DNA from 3 places in the Shewanella sp. N2AIL genome. Region 3 is predicted to be linked to each of the others. Evidence: predicted binding sites of a transcription regulator. Region 3 holds the regulator's gene; each other region holds the start of a gene.
The links. The regulator NrdR, encoded in region 3, represses ribonucleotide reductase genes. The targets are predictions, from matches to a motif close to AAACACNANATNTNGTGTTT.
Positions count from the first base shown of each region.

Region 1: the regulator NrdR is predicted to act here: its motif matches at 2,077-2,096, upstream of nrdA (class 1a ribonucleoside-diphosphate reductase subunit alpha).
Region 2: the regulator NrdR is predicted to act here: its motif matches at 1,943-1,962, upstream of nrdD (anaerobic ribonucleoside-triphosphate reductase).

Region 1 covers NZ_JALBYT010000018.1:65,336-68,620, forward strand. Annotated here, with positions in the region: gene nrdA (class 1a ribonucleoside-diphosphate reductase subunit alpha) at 1-1,922, opposite strand, end outside; gene MO387_RS12180 (HAD-IA family hydrolase) at 2,449-3,120, opposite strand; gene ubiG (bifunctional 2-polyprenyl-6-hydroxyphenol methylase/3-demethylubiquinol 3-O-methyltransferase UbiG) at 3,122-3,285, opposite strand, start outside.
Region 2 covers NZ_JALBYT010000014.1:33,386-36,670, reverse strand. Annotated here, with positions in the region: gene MO387_RS10245 (NADP-dependent oxidoreductase) at 1-258, opposite strand, end outside; gene MO387_RS10240 (MarR family transcriptional regulator) at 406-924, shown strand; gene MO387_RS10235 (hypothetical protein) at 1,045-1,734, shown strand; gene nrdD (anaerobic ribonucleoside-triphosphate reductase) at 1,994-3,285, shown strand, end outside.
Region 3 covers NZ_JALBYT010000002.1:169,015-172,299, forward strand. Annotated here, with positions in the region: gene glyA (serine hydroxymethyltransferase) at 1-1,101, shown strand, start outside; gene nrdR (transcriptional regulator NrdR) at 1,358-1,807, shown strand; gene ribD (bifunctional diaminohydroxyphosphoribosylaminopyrimidine deaminase/5-amino-6-(5-phosphoribosylamino)uracil reductase RibD) at 1,954-3,108, shown strand; gene MO387_RS02455 (riboflavin synthase) at 3,120-3,285, shown strand, end outside.

The DNA of each region.
Region 1 (3,285 bases), on a different contig from region 3:
AGACCACGTGGTGGCTCGATACCATTGGTCGCATTGGAGATTTGCGACGAGGTTTCTGATGGCATTAATGCCGACAGCGTCGAGTTACGCAGGCCATATTGCTTGATATCGCTACGCAGTGATTCCCAGTCTAAGTGCAATGGTTCGGCACAAATTTTATCTAGGTCACGTTTATAAGTATCGATTGGCAAAATACCTTGAGCATACGTGGTCTCGTGGAATAACGGACACGCACCTTGCTCTTTGGCTAAGTTCATCGAGGCTTTCAGTAAATAAAACTGAATGGCTTCAAAGGTTCTGTGGGTCAGATCGTTCGCGCTGCCATCGGAATACTTCATGCCATTTTTCGCTAAGTAGTTAGCGAAGTTAATTACGCCTATACCTAAGGTACGGCGATTCATCGAGGCAAGTTGTGCTGCCTTGATAGGATAATCTTGATAATCCAGCAGATTATCCAGTGCGCGTACCGCGAGGTCGGCTAATGGCTCAATATCAGATAATTCTTTGATTGAACCTAAGTTGAGTGCTGACAGCGTACAAAGCGCGATTTCACCATTAGGATCATCGATGTTGTTCAATGGTTTTGTCGGCAGGGCGATTTCAAGACACAGGTTAGATTGTCTGATCGGCGCGACTTTAGAATCGAACGGGCTATGGGTGTTGCAGTGATCCACGTTCTGAATGTAGATACGGCCGGTTGAAGCGCGTTCTTGCATCATCAGTGAAAACAGCTCAACTGCCTTTATGGTTTTCTTACGAATGCTGCTGTCTTGCTCATATTGCACATATAAACGTTCGAATTCGTTTTGATCTTCAAAGAAAGCATCATATAAGCCAGGTACGTCAGATGGGCTAAACAGGCTGATGTTTTCGCCTTTGATCAGACGTTGATACATGACTTTGTTCAGCTGCACACCGTAGTCTAAATGACGGATACGGTTGTCTTCGACGCCGCGGTTATTTTTCAATACCAGCAGAGATTCGACTTCTAAGTGCCAAATAGGGTAGAACAGGGTCGCAGCACCGCCACGCACGCCGCCTTGAGAACACGACTTCACTGCGGTTTGGAAATACTTATAGAAAGGTAAACAACCTGTGTGGAAGGCTTCACCACCACGGATTGGGCTACCTAAGGCGCGAATACGACCGGCGTTAATACCGATACCCGCACGTTGGCTGACGTATTTCACGATAGACGAAGCGGTCGCGTTGATGGAATCTAAGCTGTCACCACATTCGATCAGTACGCAAGAGCTAAACTGACGCGTTGGGGTGCGCACACCGGCCATAATTGGCGTTGGCAGCGACAGTTTAAAAGTTGATACCGCGTCATAGAAATCTTTAACGTATTTCAGGCGCGTCTCTTTTGGATAACGGGCAAACAAACATGCCGCGACCAAAATGTAGAGGAACTGCGCGCTCTCGTAGATTTCGTGTGTCACACGGTTTTGAACTAAATATTTGCCTTCAAGCTGCTTTACCGCTGCGTAAGAGAAGTCCATATCGCGCCAATGGTCGATATAGGTATCCATCACGTCGAGTTCTTCGCGGCTGTAATCCTGCAGAATGTGCATGTCATACTTGCCAAGCTCAACTAACTTAGTCACGTGAGTATACAGTGCTGGCGGCTCGAATTGACCGAAGGCCTTCTTACGCAAATGAAACACCGCTAAACGGGCGGCGAGGAACTGATAGTCCGGTGATTCTGGAGAAATTAAATCCGCCGCCGCTTTGATAATGGTTTCATGGATGGCTTCGGTTGGGATGCCATCGAAAAACTGTAGGTGCGAGCGAAGTTCAACTTCAGAAACAGAAACGTTTTTTAATCCCTTGGCTGCCCAAGTAATTACGCGGTGTATTTTTTCGAGATCGATATTCTCACGATCGCCACAGCGTTTTGTGACTGTCATAGTGCTATTCATTTGGAGATAGGCCTTGGTTCTTATATCTATTTAGGTGAGCAAGTTCACCGTACGTATCCTTGTAAAACAATCAATAACCGTCCCTTAAATACTGCTGACTGGTTGAAAACGAGTCAATTAAGCGGCGAGCTTTTAGTGTGTCTGATTGCTACCTATACACAAGATATGGTGTTTTAAATTATCTGGGATACAAGATAGTGAGGTTTGCCCCTATTTGCAAGTCTGAATTCAGGGGACATCTTGTGGATAAGTTGAGGATAAGCTTTCGCGTTAGTAACGACTAACCTTGAAGCTCAATTTCAGGTTAGTGTGTCGCACTCATGGGGGATTTTTAGGCGATCTTTTCTTTAGATCGCGATCGCGCACAAGTGCCGATCTTTTATCCGCCGACCTTTCGCCGCCTGATTTTATTCGCAGGTAAAAATTAGGCAAACACACTTATGTGCATCTGCATAGTGGCTTTAGCAAAAGGTTTATCTTTGAGTGTCATTGTGAAGTTTTTTAGCCGTTTTATTGGCGAGTTTTTCTAGGCAAATGCTTCGACTAATGCCTGATGTAACTCAGTTGGGCTGACAAAGTGTGCGTGAGCTGGCCACTGCGATGGCTTGTCGTTGACACCCAGATAACCCCATAGGGCAACGCCGCCTAACATGCCCGCCGCCTTAGCTGCTAACAAATCCCGCTCGGCATCCCCAAGATACAAAATGTGCTCTGGAGCGCAGTTCAGTTGCTGAGCCCCTAACAACATAGGTGCTGTGTGGGGTTTTGGGTGTTTGGTCGAATCGCCACTAATGATAACGGGCATACGTAAGTGTAAATTCAGTTTTCGCAATAAGGGACGGGTAAAGCGGGCTGGCTTGTTGGTGATCACCCCAAACGGCAGGTGAGTTAATTCGAGCCAGTCGAGTAATGCTGCAATGCCCGTGAATAGCGCACAGTGATCGCCATTAATGCGCTGATAGTGGGCGAGCAGCCCTTGTTGAACTTGAGTACGAAGATCATCCGCCGCATTGGGTATCGCCGCATCGACTAAGGCAAAACTGCCGTGGGATGCGGCGTAGCGCATGGCCGCTAACGGCTGCGCGGCGATGCCGACGTCCTGAAGACTTAAATTGAGGGCTTGCACCAGATCCGGCGCGGTATCGGCTAAGGTGCCGTCGAGATCGAACAGTACGCCTTGGATCTGTGCCAGACTCATATTAATCAACCTTACGCGTCGCTATCATGTAATTGACATCAACTTTAGGCGTGTATTTAAAAATGCCCGTCAGCGGGTTGTAGCTGATGCCTAATGCATCGGTACAGATAAGGTCGGTATTGTCCACAAGCTCAATCAATTCCGAAGGCTTAATGAATTTTTTAT
Region 2 (3,285 bases), on a different contig from region 3:
TTTAGACGCGATAACTTCACCAATCGCGCCGCCTTCTAAGACTTGATTTAAGGCGAAGGGCGGAACATAACTCTTACGATCTACCATGCGGCCACGCATATAAGGGTCGACCGACATCCACAGGTTTTTAATCAACACTTGGCCATCGGCGAGCGGTGCTAAGGATTGATTTACTAAAGTAAAGTTCTCTGCCGTAGGCATGCCTTCAGGGCGACTGGCTAAATGGATTTCACGGGTTTCGGTAATAGTGCTATTCATAAAAAATTAACCTTTTGTTTGTGCGCAAACTAACTGCGTCAACTGTACGTGGCTTCATGACACAATGCAAATACTTTGCGCGCAAACTAGATGCGATGGGGCGGATCGGATAAGATAGCGCTATGTTTGAATGACAGGCGCTTAAACGTGCAAAATTGTTTATCTCACCCAGAGCTCGGATCTACAGAGCAGAGTCAAAACCCAGAGCTACAAAACCCAGAGTCACAAAGCCTAGCGCCAAGTGATGCACTGTGTTTATCTGATAATGTGTGCTTCGCGTTATATTCTGCGAGCAATGCCTTAGTGCGCGCTTATCGGCCTTTACTCGAGGCATACGAGTTAACTTTTCCTCAATATCTGGTGATGCAAACCCTTTGGCGTCAAAATGGCTGTAGTCAAACCCAGCTATCGGCGGCGACTAAGCTCGATATGGGGACGCTAACGCCTATTGTTAAGCGGTTAGAGGTAAAAGGCTTGATCACGCGTTTGGCCTGCGTTGAAGATGAGCGGAAAAAATTGATCACTCTGACTGCTCAGGGAGAGGCGATTAAGCATGAAGCCCTAGCCTTAAAGCAAACCTTGCTAAATAAAGTGCAGATGGATGCCGAGGCACTCGATTTACTGAGGCGGCAATGTCTTGCCCTTATTGAAGATTTACAGTCCTAGAGATAAACCTACGGGTGCTGTTCGCTACCCGAGAATTCAGGCTCTGCATAGATTAATACTTGATTGGCTTAGTTTTTGCTTTAAAACCGTCATTGAGTCTTAGACGCCGAATTTTTGACGATGAATTCTATTTTAAATGCCTTCAATCTTAATCGCAGCAGTACCAGTATCGCCGATGCCTATGGTGCCAATAGCCAAAAGACGAGTACGGCTAAAACCGATGCGACCACTGAGACCAAGAAAACTCAGACGGATGCCGCTAAACCCGACGCGGGTAAAGCCGATGAGATAGCGCTGTCGCCACGGGCGCAACGTGCACAGAAAATTCAGTCGATGGCAAAGGATTTTTTTGCTGATGGCAAATTTGGTGTCGCCGATATTCCCGCATTAGTGTCACGTTTACAAAGAGACGGCATTTTATCGGACGTGCAACTCGACCGTTTATCAAAAAACGGTATTACAGTTCCGAGCACAACCACGCCGAGTAAGCAGTCGCTGCAAGATTTCTTAGATGATGAGCTCAAATCATTAGCCAAAAAATCACCGAATAACCCCCTGATTAATACTTTGGTCGATGCGAAAAACGTTTTGACCAATATGGATGATGCTCAGTCGCCAGTGCTCGCCCAAAAAGCCACCAAAGTCCTTGGCCAATTAACGGATTATTTAAATTCTGAGCCACCGCTAACGGATGCCCAAAAACAGCAATGGCAGGGGCTTAAATCTATGATGCAACTCGCTTCGTCTATGGGCTCGCATCAGTCGGCATCAGGCCAACTCAGTAGTTATCTTGCACTCGCGAAGCGTTAATCTTGAGTTATGGAGCCTGATCATCACGGATTTCAGGCATCAACTAGCTGGGTTTAATCAGCAGGTCAAGGCGCAATTTTCAGATAATTGGGCCTAGCTGCAGTTCTGGTTTGTTCTTTTATTTCATCCTAAAAACTATGATCTGGATCATGGACGCCTCACCGTCGTTGTAGCCTAATGCTCTACATATTGTGTTTTATGCTTTTAAAATCACTAGATGTAGTGTTAATTTTTAGGCGAGATGGAGAGGAACTGAACAATGCCAGTCGTAATTAAGCGTGATGGTTGCCGCACACCTTTTGATGAAACAAGGATACGGGATGCAGTGAATGCCGCTGCAAACTCAGTTGGAATAGAGGATGGCGACTATGCAGCGACAGTGGCAGCGTGTATCAGTCAAAGCGTCGCGACCTTAACCGAAGTCGATATCCATCATCTGCAGGATGCGGTTGAGAATTTACTGATGGAAGGGCCGTATAAGTCCTTGGCGCGGGTTTATATCGAATACCGTCACGACCGAGATGTGTGCCGTGAAGCGACCAGTAAACTAAACCTCGAAATCCGTGGTTTAGTCGAGCAAAGCAATGCGGCTTTACTCAATGAAAATGCCAATAAAGATTCGAAAGTTATCCCAACTCAGCGGGATTTGCTCGCAGGCATAGTCGCTAAACATTATGCCAAGAGTCATATCTTGCCAAAGGATGTGGTTGCTGCCCATGAAGCGGGGGAGATCCACTACCACGACTTAGATTACTCGCCATTTTTCCCGATGTTTAACTGCATGCTGATTGATTTGGCCGGCATGTTGACCCATGGCTTTAAAATGGGCAATGCTGAAATCGAAACTCCTAAGTCTATCTCAACGGCGACAGCCGTCACCGCACAGATCATTGCCCAAGTGGCGAGCCATATTTATGGCGGCACGACCATCAATCGCATCGACGAAGTGTTGGCGCCATTTGTCGCTAAGAGCTACGACAAGCACTACCAAATCGCCCTGAATTGGCAGATCACCGACGCCAAAGCCTTTGCCACGGCGCAAACTGAAAAAGAATGTCACGATGCATTTCAGTCTTTGGAATATGAGGTTAATACCTTGCATACCGCCAATGGCCAAACACCGTTCGTTACCTTTGGCTTTGGTTTAGGCACATCATGGGAATCCCGCTTAATTCAGCAATCTATGCTGAAAGTACGGATGGCGGGATTAGGTAAAAATCGCAAGACGGCAGTTTTCCCTAAGTTAGTGTTTGCGATTCGCGATGGCATTAATCACAAGACTGGCGATTGCAATTACGATGTCAAACAGATGGCACTCAAATGCGCAACTATGCGCATGTATCCCGACATTCTCAATTACGAGCAAGTCGAGAAAGTCACAGGTTCATTTAAAACTCCAATGGGTTGCCGCAGCTTTTTAGGCACCTACGAGGAAAATGGCGAGCTCGTGCATGAAGGGCGCAATAATCTCGGAGTAGTGAGCTTAAACTTGCCGCGGATTGCCTTGGAAGCGAAGGGCGATGAAGCTGAATTTTATCGTATTTTAGATGA
Region 3 (3,285 bases):
ACCAATAAGTACGCTGAAGGCTATCCAGGCAAGCGTTACTACGGTGGTTGTGAGTATGTGGACGTAGTTGAAACCTTAGCGATTGAACGTGCTAAAGAATTGTTTGGCGCAACTTACGCTAACGTACAACCTCATTCAGGTTCACAGGCAAACAGCGCTGTTTACATGGCATTGTTAAAACCTGGCGATACCGTACTGGGCATGAACTTAGCCCACGGTGGTCACTTGACCCACGGTTCACCCGTTAACTTCTCTGGCAAACTGTACAATATCATTCCTTACGGTATCGACGAGTCAGGTAAAATTGACTACGACGAAATGGAACGTCTGGCCGTAGAACATAAGCCTAAGATGATGATCGGCGGTTTCTCTGCCTATTCAGGTATCGTTGACTGGGCAAAAATGCGTGAAATTGCTGACAAAATAGGTGCTTACCTATTTGTCGATATGGCGCACGTTGCCGGTCTTATTGCTGCTGGCGTTTATCCAAACCCAGTTCCACACGCGCACGTTGTGACGTCAACGACCCACAAAACTTTAGCCGGTCCTCGTGGTGGCGTGATCCTGTCTGCTGCTGACGATGAAGACTTGTACAAGAAGTTGAATTCAGCGGTATTCCCTGGCGGTCAAGGCGGCCCATTAATGCACGTTATCGCCGGTAAAGCGGTTGCGTTCAAAGAAGCCCTAGAGCCAGAATTTAAAGTGTACCAACAGCAAGTGGTTAACAACGCTAAAGCTATGGTTGAAGTGTTCCTTGAGCGCGGTTACAAAATCGTCTCTGGCGGAACCAGCAACCACTTAATGTTAGTTGACCTGATTGGTCGTGACTTAACGGGTAAAGAAGCCGATGCCGCCTTAGGTAGCGCTAACATTACCGTGAACAAAAACTCAGTACCAAACGATCCACGTTCACCTTTTGTGACCTCAGGTGTGCGTATCGGTACGCCAGCCATTACGCGCCGCGGCTTTAAAGAAGCGGAATCGAAAGAGCTGACTGGCTGGATTTGTGACATCCTTGATGATGCAAGCAATCCTGCTGTGATTGAGCGTGTGAAGGGCCAAGTATTGGCACTATGTGCACGTTTCCCTGTTTACGGCTAATTTGCTGACGCATCTACGCTAAGTAGATGACAGGCTGAGAGTGATCGCTTGCTGACTAGGTACTTGCATCAGTTACTTACATCAGGTACTTAACATCAGGTAGTTAACCTCAGCCCATAAATAGGATAAAATCCCATGGCCGCATCAAGCGGCCATTTTTATTGGTAAAATCTTAGGCTTAAATCCATTGCGTTTGGCTGAGATTTAACAGGTAAAGCCATTAACGCTTTACTCGCATTCACTGGCAGGAGGCTCAATGCATTGTCCATTTTGCAGCGCGACAGATACTAAAGTCATCGATTCTCGATTAGTGGCGGAAGGCCATCAAGTGCGCCGTCGCCGAGAATGCACCGAATGCCATGAAAGATTTACCACCTTCGAAGGCGCCGAGTTAGTCATGCCTAGGGTGATTAAGCGCGATGGTTCACGCCAACCCTTCGATGAAGAAAAACTCCAAGGTGGCATGTTGCGCGCCGTTGAAAAACGCCCCGTGTCTATGGATGAAATCGAGCAAGCGCTTAGCAAAATCAAATCGACCCTGCGCGCCACTGGCGAGCGGGAAGTGCTCTCAGAAATGGTCGGTAACTTGATGATGGAGCAATTGATGAGTCTCGATAAAGTCGCCTACATACGTTTTGCTTCTGTGTACCGCGCCTTTGAAGATGTGTCTGAATTTGGTGAAGCCATCGCTAAACTGCAAAAGTAGTTATTCGATTTTTGTGGCCTGTCGTTCAGTCTTCTGGTTGCGCTAGCTTTAAAAGAGGCTTTTGATTAATAGCTTCTGCAAGACAGGTTTTAAACACAGATTTACAAGACTGGTGAAAGCCGAAACCTTTAACAACAGGGTTGAACATGAGCTTGAACATAAGTTGGTCCGTACTCGATACCCAAATGATGAGCCGCGCGATTCAATTGGCGCGTAAAGGCTTTTACACCACGAGGCCCAATCCCAGTGTGGGCTGCGTTATCGTTAAAGATAATCAGATTGTCGGCGAAGGATATCATCAAAAAGCGGGTGAGCCCCACGCCGAAGTGCATGCGCTACGCATGGCTGGCGAACACGCCCGTGGCGCAACGGCCTATGTCACCCTAGAGCCCTGCAGCCATTATGGCCGCACGCCGCCCTGCGCCTTGGCACTGATCAATATTGGCGTTAAGCGTGTGGTGGTGGCGGTGGAAGATCCTAATCCGCAAGTGGGTGGTCGCGGTATTCAAATGCTGCGCGACGCAGGCATTGAAGTGGATGTGGGATTACATCGCGATGAAGCCTATGCCTTGAATTTAGGCTTTATGAAGCGCATGGAATCGGGTTTACCCAGAGTTACAGTCAAATTGGCTGCGAGTCTCGACGGTAAAACCGCGCTGTCTAACGGTGTGTCTAAATGGATTACCGGGCCTGAATCTCGCCGCGACGTGCAGCGCTTACGCTTACGTTCCTGCGCTTTGGTCACTGGGATTGAAACCATACTGGCTGACGATCCCTCACTCAATGTGCGATATCAAGAACTTGGCGGCATAAAAGACAGCGTAACCGAGGCGCAATTACTGCAGCCATTAAGAGTGATACTCGACAGTCGCGCCCGTTTGCCGTTATCGGCTGCCTGTTTGGCTATCGTATCGCCGATAATCTTGGTCTCGACCGTGGCTTATCCCGCAGAGTTTCAAGCACAATTGCCCTCCCATGTGAGTTGCCTCGTGTTACCTGCTATTGCAGGTCGCGTATCCTTACCTGAACTATTAAGCTATTTAGGCCAAAGTTGTAATCACGTGCTGGTGGAAGCGGGTGCAACCTTAGCGGGCGCTTTTTTAGCGCAGGGGCTGGCCGATGAATTAGTGCTGTACCAAGCGATGAAAATCCTCGGTGGGCAAGGGCGTAATCTATTGCAGCTACCCGATTATCAAACCATGGCGCAAATTCCTGCATTAATGTTGGTCGATGAGCGCAAATTAGGGCCAGATACCCGTTTAATCTTGAGCGTTATGCTTGATACTTCTTTAATTAATTAAGTGAGTTAACCATGTTTACTGGGATTATTGAAGCCGTTGGCACCCTGCGCAAACTGGAGCGTAAAGGCGATGATATTCGTCTTACCGTGGCGAGCGGCAAACTGGATTTAAACGATGTGCGTTTAGGCGACAGTATTGCCACCAACGGTGTGTGCTTAACGGTTGTGCAGCAATTAG